Regions from separate parts of the Streptomyces sp. NPDC001880 genome, predicted to be linked through region 1. Evidence: riboswitches for the same ligand, from Rfam matches in the RefSeq annotation. Region 1 holds a riboswitch; each other region holds the start of a gene.

Region 1 (4,831 bases):
AGAACGGGCCGAGGAACGGCCACTGCCGAGTGGAACCGCCCTTCTGGTATGCGACGGCGACCCCGCCCGTCTGATCACCCTGTGGGAAGACGCCGACCTCGCCATCGTGGTGGACGCCGCATACGCACACCCCGGGCATCCCGGGCGGCTGCATCGCCTGAAAGTGGATGACGGGCAGCTGTCGCAGACAGGCACTGCGACGAGTTCCCACGGGCTCGGGCTCGGCAACGCCATCGAACTCGCCCGCCAACTGGACCGCCTGCCCGGACAGCTGGTCGTCTACGCCATCGAGGGAGCCAACAGCAGCCTGGGCACCGGACTGTCAGCACCCGTCGCAGCCATCGTGAAGCCGCTCACCGAACGGATCGCGAAGGATATCTCGCTGCACGTGGGTTCCGCCGGCAGCGGATAGGCGCGAACTGGCTGCGTGCGACATGTACTCCGGCGCGGGCTGCACGATCCCATCCGTCAGCGGGTCGTCGAAAGCGACGACAAGCGCAGGGCCCCGGCTGAACATGATCGCCGACCTGCTGTCGACCGTGCCGTACGAGACGGTCGACCCGCCGGTGATCGAACTGCCCCCGCGTCCTCCGGCCACCGGGTACCGGCGACCGCCGAGAGGCCTCCGGACCTACGTCCCCGACCACGCGTCGCAACCGAGGAATTGAGGCAAGGAGTCTCACGCGACGAGGCCCCAGCGGAACGACGGCGACCGGGCCCGAACTCGTGCTCGCCCGGAAGGCCGCCTGCTGATCATCCATCAGCGTACCGAGTCGTAAGCGGGTGTACGTCCACCCGAGCCCCGAGGACCTCCGCGCCGCCTCGGACCACCTCACTTCTCTACTCGGTTTCAGCGAGGGCGAAGCAGTCTGATGATCAAGGCGTCTAGACACTGCGAGATATCCGCCCTCAGCGAACAGCCAGAACAGCCAGAACAGCCTCTGACCTGGGACTTTCATTGGATCACCAGGATCACGTTCCACCCCAAGCTTCTGTACGTTCTGTACATTTCTAACAGACGTCTGCGCGGCTGCCGCACTGAGGCCGCGCAGACCCCGTGCAGCCCCGAAGGAGAGGAATCGCCATGCTGTTCCGTCCCGCCGCCCGTCATGTACTGCCCGAGTTCACCGAGCGCACGACCAACGGGACCCGCACCCTCGACCCGTACTCCAAGCTGCTGTCCGAACGGATCGTCTTCCTCGGCACCCCGGTCGACGACGCCGCGGCCGGCGATCTGATCGCACAGTTGATGTACCTGGAGCACGACGCCCCGGACCGCCCCGTCTCGCTCTACATCAACTCCCCCGGCGGCTCGTTCGGGGCCATGTCCGCGATCTACGACACGATGCAGTTCCTCACCTGCCAGGTGGAGACCTACTGCCTCGGCCAGGCCGGTTCCTGCGCCTCCGCGCTGCTCGCCGCGGGCTCCCCCGGCCGTCGGCACGCGCTGCCCGGTGCGAGGGTCGTCGTACGGCAGCCCGAGCTCACCGAACCGATGCGGGGACAGCCGTCCGACCTGGAGATCGAGGCCCGGGAAGTGGAACGAGTCCGCACGATGCTCATCACCCTGATGGCCCGTCACACGGGCCGCGACGCCGGGCAGATCACCCACGACATCGAACGCGACCTCGTTCTCGACGCGGCGGGCGCCAAGGCGTACGGGCTGGTGGACCACGTCCTGGAGAACCGGAAGTCCTCACTCCGACCGCACAGCGCGAGGTGAACCCCCGATGCGACCACCGGAGTTCCCGCCCCTTCCCGCACTGACGTGCGCCGAGGGGGAGTTCATCGACCGATACCTCGAAGTCCTCGATCAGGTCGGCCGGATCAACCCGGCCCGTGGCACCGACACCTACGGCGCGCTGCGCGCCGCGCAGGCGCTGGTATCGCACGCGGGCGCGCTGCGGGACGCCCTCGCGACGATGCACGAGCGCGGGGAGGCGCGGATCCACGCCACGACGCTCGCCCGGGCGCTGCGCGTACTGGACGGGGAACGGCGGGCCGGGCGCGTCACCGTACCCCCCGCTCCCGCGAGTTGATCGACCTCTGCTCTCCGTGCGTACGGCGGGGCCGGGCCAACTCCCCCTGCCCCGGCCCCCACCGGCCGGTCTCCGTCACCCAGCTCTCCTACCCGACACGCCCGGCGGGCCGATCGAGATTCCTCGCTCGTTCGGCGTAGGAATCCCCCCGGACGAGGGACTGTTCAACTTGCGTTCCCCGAGTCGGCTGTGATCGGAATCCCCCCTTCCATCCCTGGTACGACGCCGGTCGGATTCGCTGCGGGGGCCCCGGAAAGCACCACGTCCACCCGAACGGATCAGTCGTGAGGAGCCTCACATATCCCTTTTTCAGCTCGGAAATCCAGCAGCCGGTGAGTCAAGATCCCTGGGACGACAAGCCCCCGCCACCGCGGCGGGGCGGTCCGGGCGGACGCCGAGTCCTGCCGCCGCCCGGATGACTGGTCGACAAAAGTGGATCGGCAGGAGTGGAGGACCCGAGCACAACGGGTCGGCCTGAGCACCGGTCGACCCTCGGGGTGAAGCCGCCGCAAGCGGCCGGGCACCTTCGTTAGCCCGAACCCGACAGGTCATCCTTCACAGGCGGCTGACGAAGGGTTGCGCATGAATGCGCAGGTTCATGTCCCGTCTCTGCTCGTCCGGGCCGGCACGGCCTCGGTTCTGACTCTCGCCGCTGTCGGCACCACCATGTTCGCCCCGGGCGCCGCCACAGACGCCCAGGCCGCGACTCTGTCGACGAAGGCGCTCAACATCGCGGCGTCGAAGAAGGGATCGCCGTACAGATGGGGGGCCACCGGCCCCAACCGCTTCGACTGCTCGGGGCTGACGCTCTACTCGTTCAAGAAAGCGGGCAAGAAGCTTCCCCGCACCACCCAGCAGCAGTACAACAGGACCCGCCACGTCTCGGCCTCGCACCGGCAACGCGGCGACCTGGTCTTCTTCCATTCCGGCCGCAGCATCTACCACGTGGGCATCTATGCCGGTAAGGGCAAGATCTGGCATTCGCCGAGGACCGGCTCGGTGGTCCGGCTGGAGAAGATCTGGACCAAGAGCGTCTACTACGGCCGGGTCCGCTGAGGCGGGGCCCGCCCGGCGGACCGGGGCCGTATCCCCGGCCGTGCTCAGCCGGGCGGAGCCTGGGTCCAGCCCGTTCGGGGGGCGGGCCCGGTGCGGGAGCCGGGTGACCGCGCGGGTGGGCGGTCATCGGAACGCGTCGGTCAGCTCTGCACCGGCACGCTCCACGGAAGCGCGATCCACACCGTCTTGCCGCCGTCGGCGGTGGGGGTGACCGTGACCCGGCCCCCGCACTCCTTGGCCAGGATGCGGATGATCACCATGCCGCGCCCGTTGTCCTGCTGGACGGCGACAGGCAGCCGCCTGGGCCGACGGGGGTGACTGTCCGTCACTCCCAGACACAGCTGCTCCTCCCGCTCCAGCCGGAGGTCCACGGTGAAGGTGGGAGACTGTCCGAAGGTGTGCTGGACAGCGTTGGTCGCGAGCTCCGAGACGATGAGCCGGACACGGTCGGCGAGATCGGTGTCGGCGGCCGGGCCCCACTCGGCGAGCACCCGGTCCACGTACTTGCGGGCCGCCGAGACCGAGACCGGCTCGCTCGGCAGAGTGACGCTTGCTTCCTGATGGTCTGCCATGGCGAGCCGTCCCTTTCCCACCCGGACAGACCTGCGGTCGGTCCGGGTTGCGCTTCGCGCCAGATTGCCATCGATGCTGCCCTCTGGGGCGGCAATCCACCAAGATATGCATATATCTATCGCTCAATGCGGTGAACTCTGCCACGCAGGACCGTATGCGGGCGGCACACTGTCCGCTCGACAGAAGAGGGAGGGAGGCCGCGGATGCAGCACGGCCCTGCGGTTCGACGCCGCAAGCTCGGGGAGGAGCTCCGGAGTCTGCGCCACGCTTCGGGACTGACCAGTCGGGACGCGGCGCGGATACTCGGCTGGCACCAGTCGAAGGTGAGCCGGATCGAGACCGGGGTGAGCGGGGTACGGCCGGCCGACGTGACCCGGCTGCTGGACACGTACGGTGTCGACGACACCCGGTTGCGGGACCTCCTGGCCACGCTGGCGGGTTCGGCGGGCGGCGGCGGCACGGGGTGGTGGCACGCCTATCGCGGTCTGATCCCGCCCCAGTACCGCGACTTCATCAGTCTGGAGTCCCAGGCGCGGACCGCGCGCACGCTGGAGACCTCGGTGGTACCGGGGCTGCTGCAGACGGCCGACTACGCGCGTGCGGTGACCCGGGCATCACTGGACGGACTGCCCGCGGGCCAGCTGGACTCGCTGGTGGAGGTGCGGCTGGCCCGGCAGGGGGTGCTGCGCACCGATCCGCCGCTGCGGCTGAGTGCAGTGCTGGACGAGGCGGTGCTGCGGCGCGAGGTCGGGGGATGCCGGGTGATGCGGGAGCAGCTTCGCCATCTGACCCGGGTTGCTCAACTTCCCCATGTGCAGCTCCAGTTGCTGCCGTTCTCGATGGGCGGCTATGCCGGCCTCACCGGGCCTTTCGTTATCTTCTCATTTCCGAGCACTTCTGATCTGGACGTGGTCGTTCTCGACCATTTGACGAGTAGCCTCTATCTGGAGCGGAAAGAAGACCTTGAGGCGTACAGCTCGGCCTTCCGCACGATGCAGGCTCACGCGCTGTCGCCGGAGCACTCGTTGGACCTCATCGCCGCGATCGACCGCGGCGGTCGGTGAACCCGGAGCGCCCGAGGGAGGCCTCATGTCGGATTGCCTCGCACAGCACGGCTTACGGTGGCGGCGCAGCAGCCGCAGCACGGGCATGAACAACTGTGT
Region 2 (4,831 bases), on a different contig from region 1:
GACCGCCGAGATCGAGCAGATGAACAAGATCATCGACAGGCTCTGATCGCAGCGCAGGTGCGGGCCCTCGCACGACCGTCCGGATGGAATCGTGCGAGGGCCCGCACCCCTCGGCCTCTCGTTCGGATCAGACCGGGCTCGCCTGCTCCGGTGCCGCGAGAAGATCGCCCACCTCCTGAGCGGTGGTTTCCCGGAGCTCCTCCCCGACCAGCAACCACCGGGTGATGCCGACCGATTCGAGGAAGGGCAGATCGTGACTGGCGATCAGGAGCGCCCCTTCGTAGGACTCGAGCGCACCGGTCAGCTGCCGCACACTGGCGATGTCGAGATTGTTGGTCGGCTCGTCCATCATCAGCAGTTGCGGCGCCGGCGCGGCGAGCATCGTCGCCGCGAGGGCGGCACGGAAGCGCTCCCCGCCCGAGAGCGTGCCCGCCGGTTGCTCCGCGCGCTTGCCCTGGAAGAGGAAGCGCGCGAGCTGGGCGCGGATGTGGTTGTCGGTGACCCCGGGGGCCATCCGGGCCACGTTCGCCGTGACGCTCAGCTCCTCGTCCAGTACGTCGAGCCGTTGCGGAAGGAACCGCGTCGGTACGAAGGTCCTGGCCTCGCCGGACAAGGGAGCCGACTGGCCGGTGAGGGTACGCAGCAGCGTCGTCTTCCCTGCGCCGTTGCGACCGACGAGCGCGATCCGCTCGGGCCCCCGTACCTGGAGGCTGCCCTCGCGCAGCTTCCCGAACCGGGGGCGCAGCTCGTGCAGGGTCAGCACGGTGCGTCCGGCGGGCACCGCTGTGCGGGGAAGGCTCACGCGGATCTCGGCATCGTCGCGAATGGCCTCCGCGGCCTCCTCGCGGCGCTGGCGCGCCTCGCTGAGCCGCTCCTCGTGGACGCCGCGAAGCTTGCCCGCCGACTCCTGCGCGGCCCGCTTGCGGCGGCCGGCCAGGATCTTCGGGAGGCCCCCTTCGGCCTCGATCTTCCTCCCGTTCCGCTGGCGTCGGGCCAGCTTCATCCGGGTCTCCTCCAGTTCGCGTTTCTGGCGCCGCAGATCGGCCTCCGCGGCCCGCAACGTCCGCCCGGCGGCCTCCTGTTCGGCGGCCACGGCTTCCTGGTACGCGGACCAGCCACCGCCGTACCAGTTCACCGATCCGGCGCGCAGTTCGGCGATGCGGTCCACGCGCTCCAGCAGTTCGCGGTCGTGGCTGACCACGACCAGTACGCCCGAGCGCCAGGAGTCGACGGCCTCGTAGAGCCTCCGGCGGGCGAACACATCGAGGTTGTTGGTGGGCTCGTCCAGGAGCAGCACGTCGGGACGGTCCAGCAGCAGCGCGGCCAGGCGCAGCAGGACGGTCTCGCCGCCGGACAACTGTCCCACTGTGCGGTCCAGTTCGATGTCCCCGAGTCCGAGTTGGCCCAGGGTCGCCAGGGCCCGTTCCTCGACGTCCCAGTCGTCGCCGATCGTCTCGAAGTGCTTTTCGTCGACATCCCCGGCCTCGATGGCGCGCAGCGCCTCGCGCCGCTCGGCGATGCCCAGGGCCCGGTCCACCCGCAGTGTTGTGTCGAGGGTGATGTCCTGCGGAAGATGGGCGAGGCTGCCGCCGACGGTCACCGAACCCTGGGCGGGCAGGAGTTCACCGGCGAGCAGCCGCAGCAGTGTGGACTTGCCCGCGCCGTTGGTGCCGACGAGGCCGACGCGGCCCCGGCCGATGGCGAACGAGAGCGCGTCGAAGACGGTCGTGCCGTCCGGCAGGCGGAAGGACAGGGCCGAGCAGGTGAGGGAAGCGCCGGGGGTGGTGGGTGTCGCCATGGTGTTCCTCGCATTCGCAAGCGTGGTGAGTGGGGGCTTCGTATGCGAGCACCACGCGGCGACCGGGCAGCAGAGGAAGGTGCGGCGGTCCTGAGATCGAGGGACGGCTCATGCACCGAGGTCGCATCCACGCGGGGTCACGGGCAGTGCGGAGCACTGCTACGGCGTGACGGGCGTACGGGCGGAGCCGTACGGCGTGATGTTCGCGAACCTCAGATGCGCAACGTCCACCTCTATCGGAGACAACAGGACGTCCACACCGTAACGGCGCGGAGGAAGGGATGGCAATGCCTCCAGGCGCCGGGCAAGGACGGTGTCGTGAATCACTCGCGCCGACACGCGTGCCCCATTAGGGGCGATTTGAGCGAATTGTTAATTTTTTGGCGCGAGGCGAAACGCACCTTTTGTGAATTCGTGGCGCGAGTCACGTTCGAGCCCCTCGGTGTCGTGTCACGCGATTCGGATCCCTTTCCGCGCAAGGGGGGACAGCTGCTCGATGTGAGGTGGATTACCGCAATTCCGGTGACTCGATCTTGTAAGTGAATTGCATGTGGAAATTGGGGGCTTGTCCCTTTCGGTTCCTCTCGCCTACGGTCACCGTCAATCCGGACGGAACGCCGAATCCTGCCGCCGCCCGGCAATCCGACCCACTCGTGTACGGCAGGAGCGGGGGACCCAGGTAAGCCGCCATTCCGGTATCCGGAACGGCTCGGGGTGAAGCCGCGTTCGTGCGCGGCCGGGCATCTCCAGCCCGAACCCGACAGCTCACCTCGCAGGCGACGGAGAGGAATCCACCATGTCCGCAACGGGTACGTACCGTCGTCGCAACTCCACCTCGCTGAGCCGGGGCTTCATAGCCGTGGGAACGGGTGCAGCCGCCCTCCTGATGCCGTTGCTCGGCGCCACCACCGCCTCGGCGGCGCCGACGCAGTCCGTCTCTGCCGCGGCGCCTGCCGCGAAGGCCGCGACATACACCAACGATCTGGACGGCTGGATCAAGGAGTCGCTGGCCGTCATGGCCAAGCACGGCATCCCCGGCAGCTACGACGGCATCCACCGCAACGTGATGCGCGAGTCCTCCGGCAACCCCCGGGCCATCAACAACTGGGACTCGAACGCCGCCGCCGGAACGCCGTCCAAGGGTCTCCTCCAGGTCATCGATCCGACCTTCCGCGCCTACCACGTGCCCGGTACGGCGATGGACGCCTACGACCCCGTTGCCAACATCACCGCGGCGTGCAACTACGCGGCCCACAAGTACGGCTCCATCGACAACGTCTTCGGGGCGTACTGAGGTACGGAACCCAGCCTCGGGGACGACCAGTTCGTTGCCGTCGCGGTGCAGGACGGCAACGAACCGGGTCGCCGCGGCGCTGCGCAGTGCCTGACCGTCGCGGCGCAGGCGTCTCGTGTACCCGGCCGTCCGTGCCGGACCTTCACTCCGGGGTGTGCTCCGTCGGCTTCGCCCGTCCTGAGCGCGGCATTACGGGAACGGTCGCCGCCTTCCCGGCCCGGACTGCCTGCACCACCATGTCGTGCAGGCGACGACTTTCCTCCTCCGAACAGCACACAACGGGACTGCCCGACATGGTGAACCAGTCGATCGCGCCGCTGTACTGCACAGTCACCTGGGCCGTGTCATCCGCCCAGGTCGTGTGAACCGTCAGATCCCCGGACAGGACACCGACCTCCTCCGTCAGCACACCACCGTGCCCGGAGAACACACCGCAAGTCGTCCATGACGCCCAAGCCATGACTCCAGGCTGGCATCAACACCGTGGATGCGCGACCCGCAGGCCCCGCGCCCCGGCCGCGCCGCCCGGTGCGCCCCGCCGGTGCGGGAGGCCGCCCCGTCTTCCGGATGCTGGATACGGGCGAGACTTTCCACCGTCCCGGGCTGCGGTTCCCGCAGCACCCCCCGATCCCGGGCCATGACGCGTTGTTAACGCCAAACCGTCGGATTCGGCCATCTGGACAACGAATTCCGGAGGTAAATGCCTCTTGACCTGCGGAACGCGTCGGGATTGCATATCGCGCTGGGAGCGCCGAAACCACTCACCACGTGATCGGAAATCGCACGATGACCGACACGCTCAGCGCTCGCCCCAGCGACCGGCCCCACTCCACAGAAGCTCAAGCGTTCCATCGGCGTCTTGGGCGGCACACTGCTCACGCTCTCGTGCGTGACGCCCGCCTCGCCCCTCTTCGTGGTCGTACCGGACCTGTTCTCCAGCCTCGGCACGTTACACCTCCATCGCCATCGGCTCGCTGCTCTGCATCGTGGTCGCCTTCTGCTACTCGGAGCTGGGGACGCTCATCCCCAGCTCCGGCGGAAAGTACGGCATGGTGTCGACCACGGCGGGGCGGCTCGCCGGGAGACCCGCCGGCTGGTCCGCATTCCGGAGGACGCGTGGCCCTGACCCTCCCCGGACGTGTTCCGCACTCGGTGTCCGGCCCGTCGGTGAAGCGCATCCGTCGACGGGCGAAGACACTCTCGATGCCCTCACAGTGGAGTGAGGACGTCGTCGGAACACGGGGAGTCGTGGCGGAATGAGTGTCCAGCGGGTCGGAGTCGTCGTGCACACGGGCCGTCCCGAAGCCGTCGTCGCGTCGGGAGTCGTGCGCGACTGGTGCGCCCGCGAAGGAATCCCTTGCACGGACATCGACGTGTGGCGCGACGACGAACGCAGACGCGGCGGACGCGAGGAGGCCGATGTCGCGGGCAACCCCGACCTCATCGTGACGCTCGGCGGCGACGGGACGTTCCTGCGCGGCGCCAGGATCGCCGCCAAGAACGACGGCGCCGTCCTCGGGATCGACCTGGGCCGCGTCGGTTTCCTCACCGAGGTGCCCGCCGAGGACGTGGTCCGGGCGCTCGACGCCGTCCACCGTGGCCGGGCGGAGGTCGAGGAGCGCATGACCCTGACCATGAGAGCCTCCCGCGTACTCGAAGTGCCACCGGACATCGACGCCCTGATGGGCTACGGACAGCGCCCCATGCTGCCGCCTCCCCAGATCGCCCTCGACGAGGAG
Region 3 (4,831 bases), on a different contig from region 1:
CCGATGCGCCCGGGGGCGGGCGGCTCGGGGGCGAGCGAGGCGTTCAGCCGAACCGTTTCCGCGTTGTTGATCAGGCCGAAGGCGTTCGGGCCGATGATCCGCATTCCGTACGAGCGGGCCTGCCGGACCAGTTCGCGTTGCCGCTCCCGGCCTTCGGCGCCCCATTCGGCGTATCCGGCCGAGAGAACGACCAGGCCCTGGACGCCATGTTCGCCGCAGTCCGCGACGGCCTCCGGAACCCGGTCGGCTGGGACGGCGACGACCGCGAGATCGACCGGTTCAGCGATCTCACCGATCGAGCGGTGGGCGGGGACGCCGTCGACCGTGGCCAGGCCGGCGGCGAAGGCGCGGTTCACGGCGTACGTCCGGCCGGTGAAGCCGGCGCCGAGGAGGTTGCGCAGGACCGTGCGGCCGACGCCTCCGGGGGTCCGGCCGACGCCGATGACGGCGACGGAGCCGGGGGCCAGCAGTCGTTGTACGGACCGCGCCTCCGCCCGGTGCTCACGGCCGCGCTGGACGGCGAGGGACTCGGCGGTCGGTTCGAGGTCCAGGGTGAGGTGGACGGAGCCGTCCTCGAAGCTGCGCTGCTGGGTGTATCCGGCGTCCCGGAACACCTTGATCATCTTGGTGTTGGCGGGCAGCACCTCGGCGGCGAAGCGGCGGATCCCGCGCTCGCGGGCGACGGCCGCGATGTGTTCGAGGAGCGCCGAGGCCACGCCGCGGCCCTGATGCGCGTCCTGGACGAGGAAGGCGACCTCGGCCTCGTCGGCGGGTGCGGAGGCGGGCCTGCCGCGCTCGTCGATCCGGTCGTAGCGGACGGTCGCGATGAAGTCGCCGCCGACCGTGACGGCGAGTCCCACCCGGTCGACGTAGTCGTGGTGGGTGAAGCGGTGCACGTCCCGGTCGGACAGCCGGGGGTACGGGGCGAAGAACCGGTAGTACTTCGACTCGTCGGAGACCTGCTCGTAGAAGCTGACCAGCCGTTCGGCGTCGTCCGCGGTGATGGGCCTGATGCGCGCGGTGCCTCCGTCGCGGAGCACCACGTCCGCTTCCCAGTGGTCGGGATAGGGGTGCTGCGGACACTGCTCCGGCGCGGGCTGCATGGGCAAAGACTACGGCTCGGCCAGCGGTCGCGTACGACTCGGGGCCGGGGCAGTCTGGGAGGGCCGATCGGCGGTACCCCGGGCATCGCGGGCGTTCCCGGGGTCGGCCGGAGCAACTGCGCACCGCGTGAGAGACTGGTCTAGACAACTCTTGATTCCCGAAGGGCAGAACCATGGCTGAGCGCCGCGTCAACGTCGGTTGGGCCGAGGGCCTGCACGCCCGCCCCGCTTCCATATTCGTCCGTGCCGCCACGGCCTCCGGCATCCCCGTGACGATCTCCAAGGCCGACGGCAACCCGGTGAACGCCGCCTCCATGCTCGCGGTCCTCGGCCTCGGCGCGCAGGGGGGCGAGGAGATCGTGCTCGCCTCCGAGGCGGACGACTCCGAAGCCGCCCTGGACCGTCTGGCGAAGCTGGTCGCCGAGGGGCTCGAAGAGCTCCCGGAGACCGTCTGAGGCATTTTCCCGAGAAAGCCGCTGCACCACGGGGCGGTTCGGCGGACGGTCGTCGTTCACGGCCGTGCGGCGGGTACGTCGAAGGCCCCGGCATGCGCCGGGGCCTTCGACGTAGGTGCTGCGACGGGGCCGTCAGACGTTGACGCCTCGGGCGCGCAGATACGCGACCGGGTCCATGTCGGAGCCGTACGACGGTGTCGTCCGGGCCTCGAAGTGCAGGTGCGGCCCGGTGGAGTTGCCGGTCGAGCCGGAAAGGCCGATCTGCTGGCCCGCGCCGACGCTCTGGCCGACGGAGACGCTGATCGAGGAGAGGTGGCCGTACTGCGTGTACGTGCCGTCCGTCATCCGGAGCACGACGTTGTTGCCGTACGCGCCGCCCCAGCCGGCCTCGACGACCGTACCGGCACCGACGGCGACGACGGAGCTGCCGGACGCGGCGTGGAAGTCGATGCCGGAGTGGCTGCCGGAGGACCAGAGCGAGCCGCTGGACTTGTATCCGGTGGAGACGTACGAGCCGGCGACCGGGAGCTGGAAGGCACCCAACCGGGTGCGCTCGGCGGACCGCGCGGCGCGGGCCTTCTCCGCGCGGGCCTCCGCGGCGCGCTTCGCGTCCGCCTCGGCCTTGGCCTTGGCTTCGGCCTTCTTCTTGGCCTCGGCCTTCCGCTGGGCCTCCGCCTTCGCCTTCGCCGCCACGTCGGCCTGGTGCTGCTGCGCGTCGGCCTGTGCGTCGATCCGGTCGGCGATGGTCTCGTCGATGGCGATGACCTGACCGAGGCCGGTGTCGCTCACGGAGGGGGTTCCTGAGTCCGCGGCAAGGGCGGGAGCGGCCATGCCGCCGATGACGCCGGTGGTGGCCAGAGCCGCGACGCCGACGGCCTTCGCGCTCCTGCGCGTCAGTCGGCTCGGGGCACGGTGCTTCCCGGTGGCACGGGTGAACGCCATGAAGTGGCTGATCCTTTCCTTCCTTCTCGCCTACCGGGTTAGCTGACGGGTTCGGAGCAGGAAGGTCTCCTACGGACGCCCCAGGCCCCAGCCGGGCTCAGGCATCCGATTCACCCCAGGGACTGCGTGGGTCCCCGGCTCCCCAGGCTCGCGCCTGACGGGGACTCGGCGATGACTGTCCGGTACGTCGCGGATGCGGCATACGAGTGACGGACAGTCGAGCCGACGCTAAGCGGGGGCACTTTCATTCACCAAACGGACAGGCCGTTTTGTAGCGCATCCCACAGGGCCGACAGGCAACCTCCACATCAGAACGGACAAAAGGGAAGACCCCGGCGAGATCTTGCTCGCAGAGGTCTTCCCTTTGCCCCGGTATGGGGCGCTATGCCGGATCGATCCGATCGGCCGGTGCCCGTCGGCGGTGCCGATCGTCAGCCGGTGACCACCGACACCTCTCCGATGCCCAGAGCCCGCACGGGCTCCTCGATCCGTGCCGCGTCGCCGACGAGGATCGTGACCAGCCGGTCCCCCGGGAAGGCGTTGACGACCGCCGCGGTCGCCTCGACCGTGCCGGTCTCCGCGAGCCGGGCGTACAGCTGCGCCTGGTAGTCGTCGGGGAGGTGCTGCTCGACCTGGTCGGCGAGGGTACCCGCGACGGAGGCCGCCGTCTCGAACTTCAGCGGCGCGACCCCCACGAGGTTCTGCACCGCCGTCTCGCGCTCCTCGTCGGTCAGGCCCTCGGCCGCCAGCGTCCGCAGGACCGTCCACAGGTCCTTGAGCGCGGGCTCGGTGGACTCCGTGTCGACCGAGCCGCTGATGGCCAGCATCGCGGCGCCGGTCGCGCCCGAGGCGGAGTCCGGTGCCGACGACCGCAGCACCTGGGCGAAGGCCCGTACGCCGTAGGTGTAGCCCTTCTCCTCGCGCAGCACCCGGTCGAGACGGGAGGTGAGCGTGCCGCCCAGGCAGTACGTGCCGAGCACCTGGGCCGGCCACACGCTGTCGTGCCGGTCGGCACCGATCCGGCCGATCAGCAGCTGCGTCTGCACCGCGCCCGGACGGTCGACGATCACTACCCGGCCGGTGTCGTCGGCGGTGATCGGCGGGGCGGGACGGGGCTCGACCGCCTCTCCCGACCAGTCGCCGAGGGTGTCGGCGAGCAGGGCGTCCAGGTCGATCCCGGTGAGGTCGCCGACGACCACGGCGGTCGCCGCGGACGGCCGGACGTGGGCGTCGAAGAAGGCGCGCACGGCCGCCGAGTCGATCCGCTCCACCGTCTCCTCGGTACCCTGGCGCGGGCGCGACATCCGCGCCGCAGCCGGGAAGAGCTCCTTGGAGAGCTGCTTGGCGGCGCGGCGGGCCGGGTTGGCCTGCTCGTGCGGGATCTCGTCGAGCCGGTTGCGCACCAGCCGCTCGATCTCGCTGTCGGCGAAGGCCGGCGCCCGCAGCGCCTCGGCGACCAGCGCGAGCGCCTTGGCCAGCCGGGAGGCCGGGACCTCCAGGGAGACCCGGACGCCGGGGTGGTCGGCGTGCGCATCGAGGGTGGCGCCGCAGCGCTCCAGCTCGGCGGCGAACTCCTCGGCGGTGTGCTTGTCGGTGCCCTCGGACAGCGCCCGCGACATGATCGTGGCCACGCCGTCGAGACCCTCGGGCTCCGCGTCCAGCGGGGCGTCGAGGAAGATCTCGACCGCCACGACCTGCTGGCCGGGACGGTGGCAGCGCAGCACCGTGAGGCCGTTGGGCAGGGCGCCGCGCTCCGGCGCGGGGAAGGCCCAGGGCCGGGCGACGCCGGGGGCCGGCTGCGGATGATACTGCATCGAAACTCCAGTCGCGGCAGCGTCGGTCACTTGCCCGCTCCTTCGTGCGCGTCGGTGTCGTCGGCGTCGGTCTCCTCGGTGTCCGCGGGCTCGGCCGATTCGACCGGCTCGTAGACCAGCACCGCCCGGTTGTCGGGGCGCAGCTGGGCCTTGGCGACCGCCTGGACCTCCTCCGCGGTGACGTCGAGCACCCGCTGCACGGCGGTCAGAGCGAGCTGCGGGTCACCGAACAGTACGGCGAACCGGCACAGTTCGTCGGCGCGGCCGGCGACCGTACCGAGCCGGTCCAGCCATTCGCGCTCCAACTGGGCCTGCGCGCGCTCCATTTCCTCGGGCGTGGGGCCCTCGGCGGCGAACCGGGCGAGCTCCTCGTCGACCGCGGCCTCGATCTGCGGCACTTCGACGCCACCGGACGTCTTGACGTCCAGCCAGCCGAGCGAGGGCGCACCGGCCAGCCGCAGCAGCCCGAACCCGGCCGCCACGGCCGTACGGTCACGGCGGACCAGGCGGTTGTGCA
Region 4 (4,831 bases), on a different contig from region 1:
GCTGCGGATCGGCCTCACCGACGCCGTGCACCGGCTCGCACTCACCCTGCACTACCGGATGCGGGACGACTCCGATGTCGTGGAGCGCTGGGCCACCGTCGCCCATGCCGGACCGGACGGCCCGCCGCTGGAACTGCTGCGCGCCGACGCGGCCACCTGGTCGCTCCCGGCCCGCGACGGCTGGCGGCTCAGCCGGCTGCACGGGCGCTGGGCGGCGGAGTCGCGGCTGGCGCGGGCGGAGCTGATCCACGGCGAGAGTGTCGTCTCCAGTCGGCGCGGACATACCGGCCACCAGTACCTGCCCTGGGTCGCCCTGGATGCCGACGGCACGGCGACCGAGGAGAGCGGCGAGGTGTACGGCTGTGCGCTCGGCTGGTCCGGCTCGTGGCGGATCTCCGTGCAGCGGCTGCCCGACGGGCTCGTACAGATCACCGGCGGCGCCGGCTACGACGACTCCGGACTGCTGCGGCTCGCGCCGGGGGAGTCGTACACCACACCCGTGTTCGCCGGGCTGTGGAGCGGCCAGGGGTTCGGCGGGGCGAGCCGCGCCTGGCACGCCTGGCAGCTGGCCCATGTGATCCCGGACGCGGAGAAGGCGCGGCCGGTGCTCTACAACTCCTGGGAGGCGACGGGCTTCGACATCTCGCTGGACCAGCAGCGCGTCCTCGCCGAGCGCGCCGCCGCGATGGGTGTCGAGCTGTTCGTGGTGGATGACGCGTGGTTCGGGCAGCGGACCAGCGACCGGGCCGGGCTCGGCGACTGGACGCCGAATCCGGACCGCTTCCCCGGCGGGCTGAAGCCGCTCGCCGACGAAGTGCACGGGCTCGGCATGCAGTTCGGAATCTGGGTCGAGCCGGAAATGGTCAATGCCGACAGCGATCTCTACCGCGCGCACCCCGACTGGGTGCAGCACTTTCCCGAGCGGGCGCGGACGGAGTACCGCAACCAGCTGGTGCTCAATCTGGCCCGTCCCGATGTCCGGGAATATCTCTGGGAGCAGCTGGACACGCTGCTCTCCAATACGCCCGTCGACTATGTGAAGTGGGATTTCAACCGCTGCTTCACCGATGCGGGCTGGCCGGGCGAGGAGTACCCGCAGAAGCTCTGGATCGAGCATGTGGATGCCCTGTACGCGCTGATCGACCGGCTCAGGGCCGCACATCCCGCAGTCGCGTTCGAGTCCTGCTCGGGCGGTGGCGGCCGGATCGACCTGGGGATCCTGTCCCGTACGGACCAGGTGTGGACCTCCGACAACACCGACCCGCTCGACCGTCTCGCCATCCAGGAGGGTTTCGGGCACATCCATCCGGCCCGGGTGATGGCCGCCTGGGTCACCGACAGCCCGAACGAGCAGCTCAACGGCAGGGTCAGCTCGCTGCGCTTCCGTTTCGTGAGCGCCATGGCCGGTGTGCTCGGGGTCGGCGGGGACCTCACCGAATGGAGCGAGGAGGAGCTGGCCGAGGCGCGGACCTGGGTGGAGCTCTACAAGGAGATCCGGCCGGTCGTGCAGCACGGCGCGCTGTACCGGCTGCGTGAGCCGCGCGGCGGGCTCAGCGCGGTGCAGTACGTCCACGGTGAGGAGGCCGTGGTCCTGATGTGGCTGGAGAAGCAGCGGTACGGGGAGCGGCCCCCGGCCCTGCGGCTGCGCGGGCTCGACCCCGCGGCGACCTACGCCTGCCTGGACACGGGGGCGGTGCACCACGGTTCGGTACTCCTGCACCAGGGGCTGGACACCGGACTTCGGGGAGACCTCGACGCGCGGGTGCTGCGCCTGCGGAGAGGGTGACAAAACGGGCATATCCGTAATGCGGTCTTTTGCCTTAACTTCGTCCGGTTGTACGGGAGATGGTCGCTGCCTCGTGAGCGGGATCATATCCGTGACGGTGTGTGGCGACAGGGGAGTCGGGTATTCCGTGTGCCGTGCGGAAAGTCAAGATCCGTAATCCACGGAGTGTGACCGGAATTCCACGCCGATTTCCTCGGCGTGGAATCCGGAATGGAACCCGAGGCTTGTTCTCGCCGTCCGGACTCGCTTACGGTCACCGTCAATCCGGGCGGACCGCCTAATCCTGCCGCCGCCTGGAATTCGTATCCACTCATCGCGTGGCAGGAGCGGGGGAACCAGGTAAGCCGCCGACCGGAGATATCCGGCCGGCTCGGGGTGAAGTCGCGCTCAGCGCGGCCGGGCATCTCCAGCCCGAACCCGACAGCTCACCTCGCAGGCGCCGGAGAGGAAGAACGTCATGCCCATTTCGGGTAAGCACCGCCGTCCGAAGATCGGTCCCGTTGCCCGTGGCGTCGCCGCCGTCAGCGCCGGCGGCGCCATCGTCGCACTGCCACTGCTCGGCGCCACCGGTGCCTACGCCGTGGAGCAGGCCGCCCCGGCCGCCGCCCCGCAGTCGGCCGCCGTCACCACGCACGCCCAGCCGGTCGCCCAGAAGCAGGACGCCACCACGACGTACTCCGTGGTCTCCGGCGACTACCTGTCGAAGATCGCCGCCGAGCACAACGTCAAGGGCGGCTGGCAGAAGCTGTACCAGGACAACCGCCAGGTCGTCGGCGAGGACCCGAGCCTGATCTTCCCGGGCATGAAGCTGACCCTCGGCGCCAAGTCGGCCGGCAACGCCGCGCCCACCGGCGCCGGCGCCGGCGCCGGCGCCGCCCTCCCGTCGAAGGCGCCTTCCGCCGCCGCGTCGGCCGCTGAGAAGTCCGCCCCGTCCAAGTCCGTGACCGCCGCCCCGGAGACCAAGGCCCCGGCCTCCGCCCCGGCCGCCAAGAGCAGCAGCTCCGGCTACGCCCACCCGGTCCCCGGCAACCACACCACCAACTACCGGGCCTCCGGCTCCAACTGGTCCAGTGGCAGCCACACCGGCATCGACTTCCCCGTCGCCACCGGCACCAGCGTGAAGGCCATCACCTCCGGCACCGTCGTCTCCGCGGGCTGGGGCGGCGCGTACGGCAACCAGGTCGTCATCAAGCACGCCGACGGCCACTACTCGCAGTACGGCCACCTGTCCTCCCTCTCCGTCTCGGTGGGCCAGAGCGTGGGCATCGGTCAGCAGGTCGGCCTCTCCGGAGCCACCGGCAACGCCACCGGCCCGCACCTGCACTTCGAGGTCCGCACCGGCCCGGCGTACGGCTCGGACATCGACCCGATCGCCTTCCTGGCCTCGCACGGCATCTACGTCTGAGCCGAACGGCCGGGCGGCTGAGCAACACAGAAGGGGCGGTGCGCGGCGGCGCACCGCCCCTTCGGCTGACACCGACCGGCAATCGGAAGGCGACGCCGCCCCCATTGCCGGTCGGCCTTATTCCTCCTTTGCCAAAACCTGACCGGGTGGTCTATCTCACCACCCGTCAACCCCTTATTACGGTCGCGTAGGTCACATTCGGCGGTGCAGGATGAGCGTTTGTGGCAGACGATTCGAGAAAAAATCAACGTGGCGTCATCAACCGACAGGGCGTCATCGAGTCGTACGCGGCGATTGGCGACAGCTTCACCGAAGGAGTCGGCGACCCCGGCCCGGACGGGACCTTCGTCGGCTGGGCGGACCGTTTCGCGGTACTTCTCGCGGACCAGCTCCCGGACCCCGAAGCGGCGACGGGCAGCGAGGGCTCCGAGCACGGCAATTTCAGGTACGCCAATCTCGCCGTACGAGGACGCCTCCTCGACCAGATCGTCGAGGAGCAGGTGCCGCGCGCCAAGGAACTCGCCCCCGACCTGGTGAGCTTCTGCGCGGGCGGCAACGACATCATCCGGCCGGGCACCGACCCCGACGACGTGGCCGAGCGCTTCGAGCGCGCCGTCGCCGAGCTGACCGGGGCGGTCGGCACAGTCATGGTCACCACCGGCTTCGACACCCGCGGTGTTCCCGTGCTGCGCCATCTGCGCGGCAAGATCGCCACGTACACCGCCCATGTGCGGGCCATCGCCGACCGCTACGACTGCCCGGTCCTCGACCTGTGGTCGCTGCGCTCCGTCCAGGACCGGCGCGCCTGGGACGACGACCGGCTCCATCTGTCGCCCGAGGGACACACCAGGGTCGCGCTGCGCGCCGCCCAGGTCCTCGGCATCGACGTGCCGGCCGACCCCGACCAGGAATGGCCCCCGCAGGCGCAGCGCGGCACCCTCGAAGTGCGGCGCGACGACATCCACTGGGCGCGCGAGTACCTGGTCCCGTGGATCGGCCGGCGGCTGCGCGGCGAATCCTCCGGCGACCACGTCGAGGCGAAGCGGCCGGACCTCCTGCCGCTCTAGGGTCTCTCGTCCGGATCGAGCCCGGCGCGATCCAAACGAACAGTCCCAGTCCCCGTCCGCACAGTCCCGCCGGACGTGTCCGAAACTCAGGCACGTCCGGCGAGCAGCGGGGGCGGCGACGCAGGTATCCGCTCCAGCACACCGCCCGCGAAGACGTCGTACAACGGCAGCGTCTCCAGATGCACATAGCCGATGTGGCAGTCGCAGACCGCCAGCGGACAGGCGCGCGGACCGAGGGCCCGGCGGTAGCTCCCGTCGTAGAGATTGCCGAGCTCGGCCGGGACGAAATGGCAGCGCCGCACGGTGCCGTCACCGTCCACCGAGATGACCGACTCACCCGTCCTGCAGGGCAGCCCGGCCGACCGGTGCGGATGGCGGCTGTACGGGAAGAGCGGGTCGATGGCCGTCCAGCGGTCCGCCTCCTCGTCCGTGTAGGTGTGGCCCTCCGCCGCGTTCACCCAGAGATAGACCTCCTCCGGCAGCGCGGCGCGCAGCCGCCGCGCCTCGTCGAGATGGTCGTCGAGCCCGACGACACCGACACTGTGCCGGATGCCGAGCGCGGTCAGCTCCCGG

Evidence for each region. A riboswitch is a leader RNA that binds a small molecule or an ion and turns the genes downstream of it on or off. The one in region 1 is predicted to bind cyclic di-AMP.
Region 2: it holds a riboswitch for cyclic di-AMP, as region 1 does, so the genes downstream of both, ACWCQ6_RS23555 (transglycosylase SLT domain-containing protein) here and ACWCQ6_RS08510 (C40 family peptidase) in region 1, are expected to answer to the same signal.
Region 3: it holds a riboswitch for cyclic di-AMP, as region 1 does, so the genes downstream of both, ACWCQ6_RS18910 (M23 family metallopeptidase) here and ACWCQ6_RS08510 (C40 family peptidase) in region 1, are expected to answer to the same signal.
Region 4: it holds a riboswitch for cyclic di-AMP, as region 1 does, so the genes downstream of both, ACWCQ6_RS19415 (M23 family metallopeptidase) here and ACWCQ6_RS08510 (C40 family peptidase) in region 1, are expected to answer to the same signal.

The regions. Positions count from the first base shown of each region.
Region 1 covers NZ_JBSFET010000009.1:154,268-159,098, forward strand. Annotated here, with positions in the region: gene ACWCQ6_RS08490 (hydrogenase maturation protease) at 1-412, shown strand, start outside; partial or broken gene ACWCQ6_RS08495 (polyphosphate kinase 2) at 476-668, shown strand; gene ACWCQ6_RS08500 (ATP-dependent Clp protease proteolytic subunit) at 1,088-1,723, shown strand; gene ACWCQ6_RS08505 (hypothetical protein) at 1,731-2,039, shown strand; cyclic di-AMP (ydaO/yuaA leader) riboswitch at 2,454-2,618, shown strand; gene ACWCQ6_RS08510 (C40 family peptidase) at 2,622-3,095, shown strand; gene ACWCQ6_RS08515 (ATP-binding protein) at 3,236-3,667, opposite strand; gene ACWCQ6_RS08520 (helix-turn-helix domain-containing protein) at 3,872-4,732, shown strand; gene ACWCQ6_RS08525 (DUF397 domain-containing protein) at 4,758-4,831, shown strand, end outside.
Region 2 covers NZ_JBSFET010000048.1:7,939-12,769, forward strand. Annotated here, with positions in the region: gene ACWCQ6_RS23545 (DUF305 domain-containing protein) at 1-46, shown strand, start outside; gene ACWCQ6_RS23550 (ATP-binding cassette domain-containing protein) at 128-1,798, opposite strand; cyclic di-AMP (ydaO/yuaA leader) riboswitch at 2,404-2,592, shown strand; gene ACWCQ6_RS23555 (transglycosylase SLT domain-containing protein) at 2,595-3,092, shown strand; gene ACWCQ6_RS23560 (hypothetical protein) at 3,235-3,552, opposite strand; partial or broken gene ACWCQ6_RS23565 (amino acid permease) at 3,913-4,174, shown strand; gene ACWCQ6_RS23570 (NAD(+)/NADH kinase) at 4,349-4,831, shown strand, end outside.
Region 3 covers NZ_JBSFET010000031.1:20,859-25,689, reverse strand. Annotated here, with positions in the region: gene ACWCQ6_RS18920 (bifunctional acetate--CoA ligase family protein/GNAT family N-acetyltransferase) at 1-1,103, opposite strand, end outside; gene ACWCQ6_RS18915 (HPr family phosphocarrier protein) at 1,277-1,558, shown strand; gene ACWCQ6_RS18910 (M23 family metallopeptidase) at 1,691-2,500, opposite strand; cyclic di-AMP (ydaO/yuaA leader) riboswitch at 2,514-2,681, opposite strand; gene ACWCQ6_RS18905 (M16 family metallopeptidase) at 2,932-4,314, opposite strand; gene ACWCQ6_RS18900 (M16 family metallopeptidase) at 4,341-4,831, opposite strand, start outside.
Region 4 covers NZ_JBSFET010000032.1:55,925-60,755, reverse strand. Annotated here, with positions in the region: gene ACWCQ6_RS19420 (alpha-galactosidase) at 1-1,786, shown strand, start outside; cyclic di-AMP (ydaO/yuaA leader) riboswitch at 2,084-2,240, shown strand; gene ACWCQ6_RS19415 (M23 family metallopeptidase) at 2,244-3,191, shown strand; gene ACWCQ6_RS19410 (SGNH/GDSL hydrolase family protein) at 3,413-4,258, shown strand; gene ACWCQ6_RS19405 (STM4011 family radical SAM protein) at 4,345-4,831, opposite strand, start outside.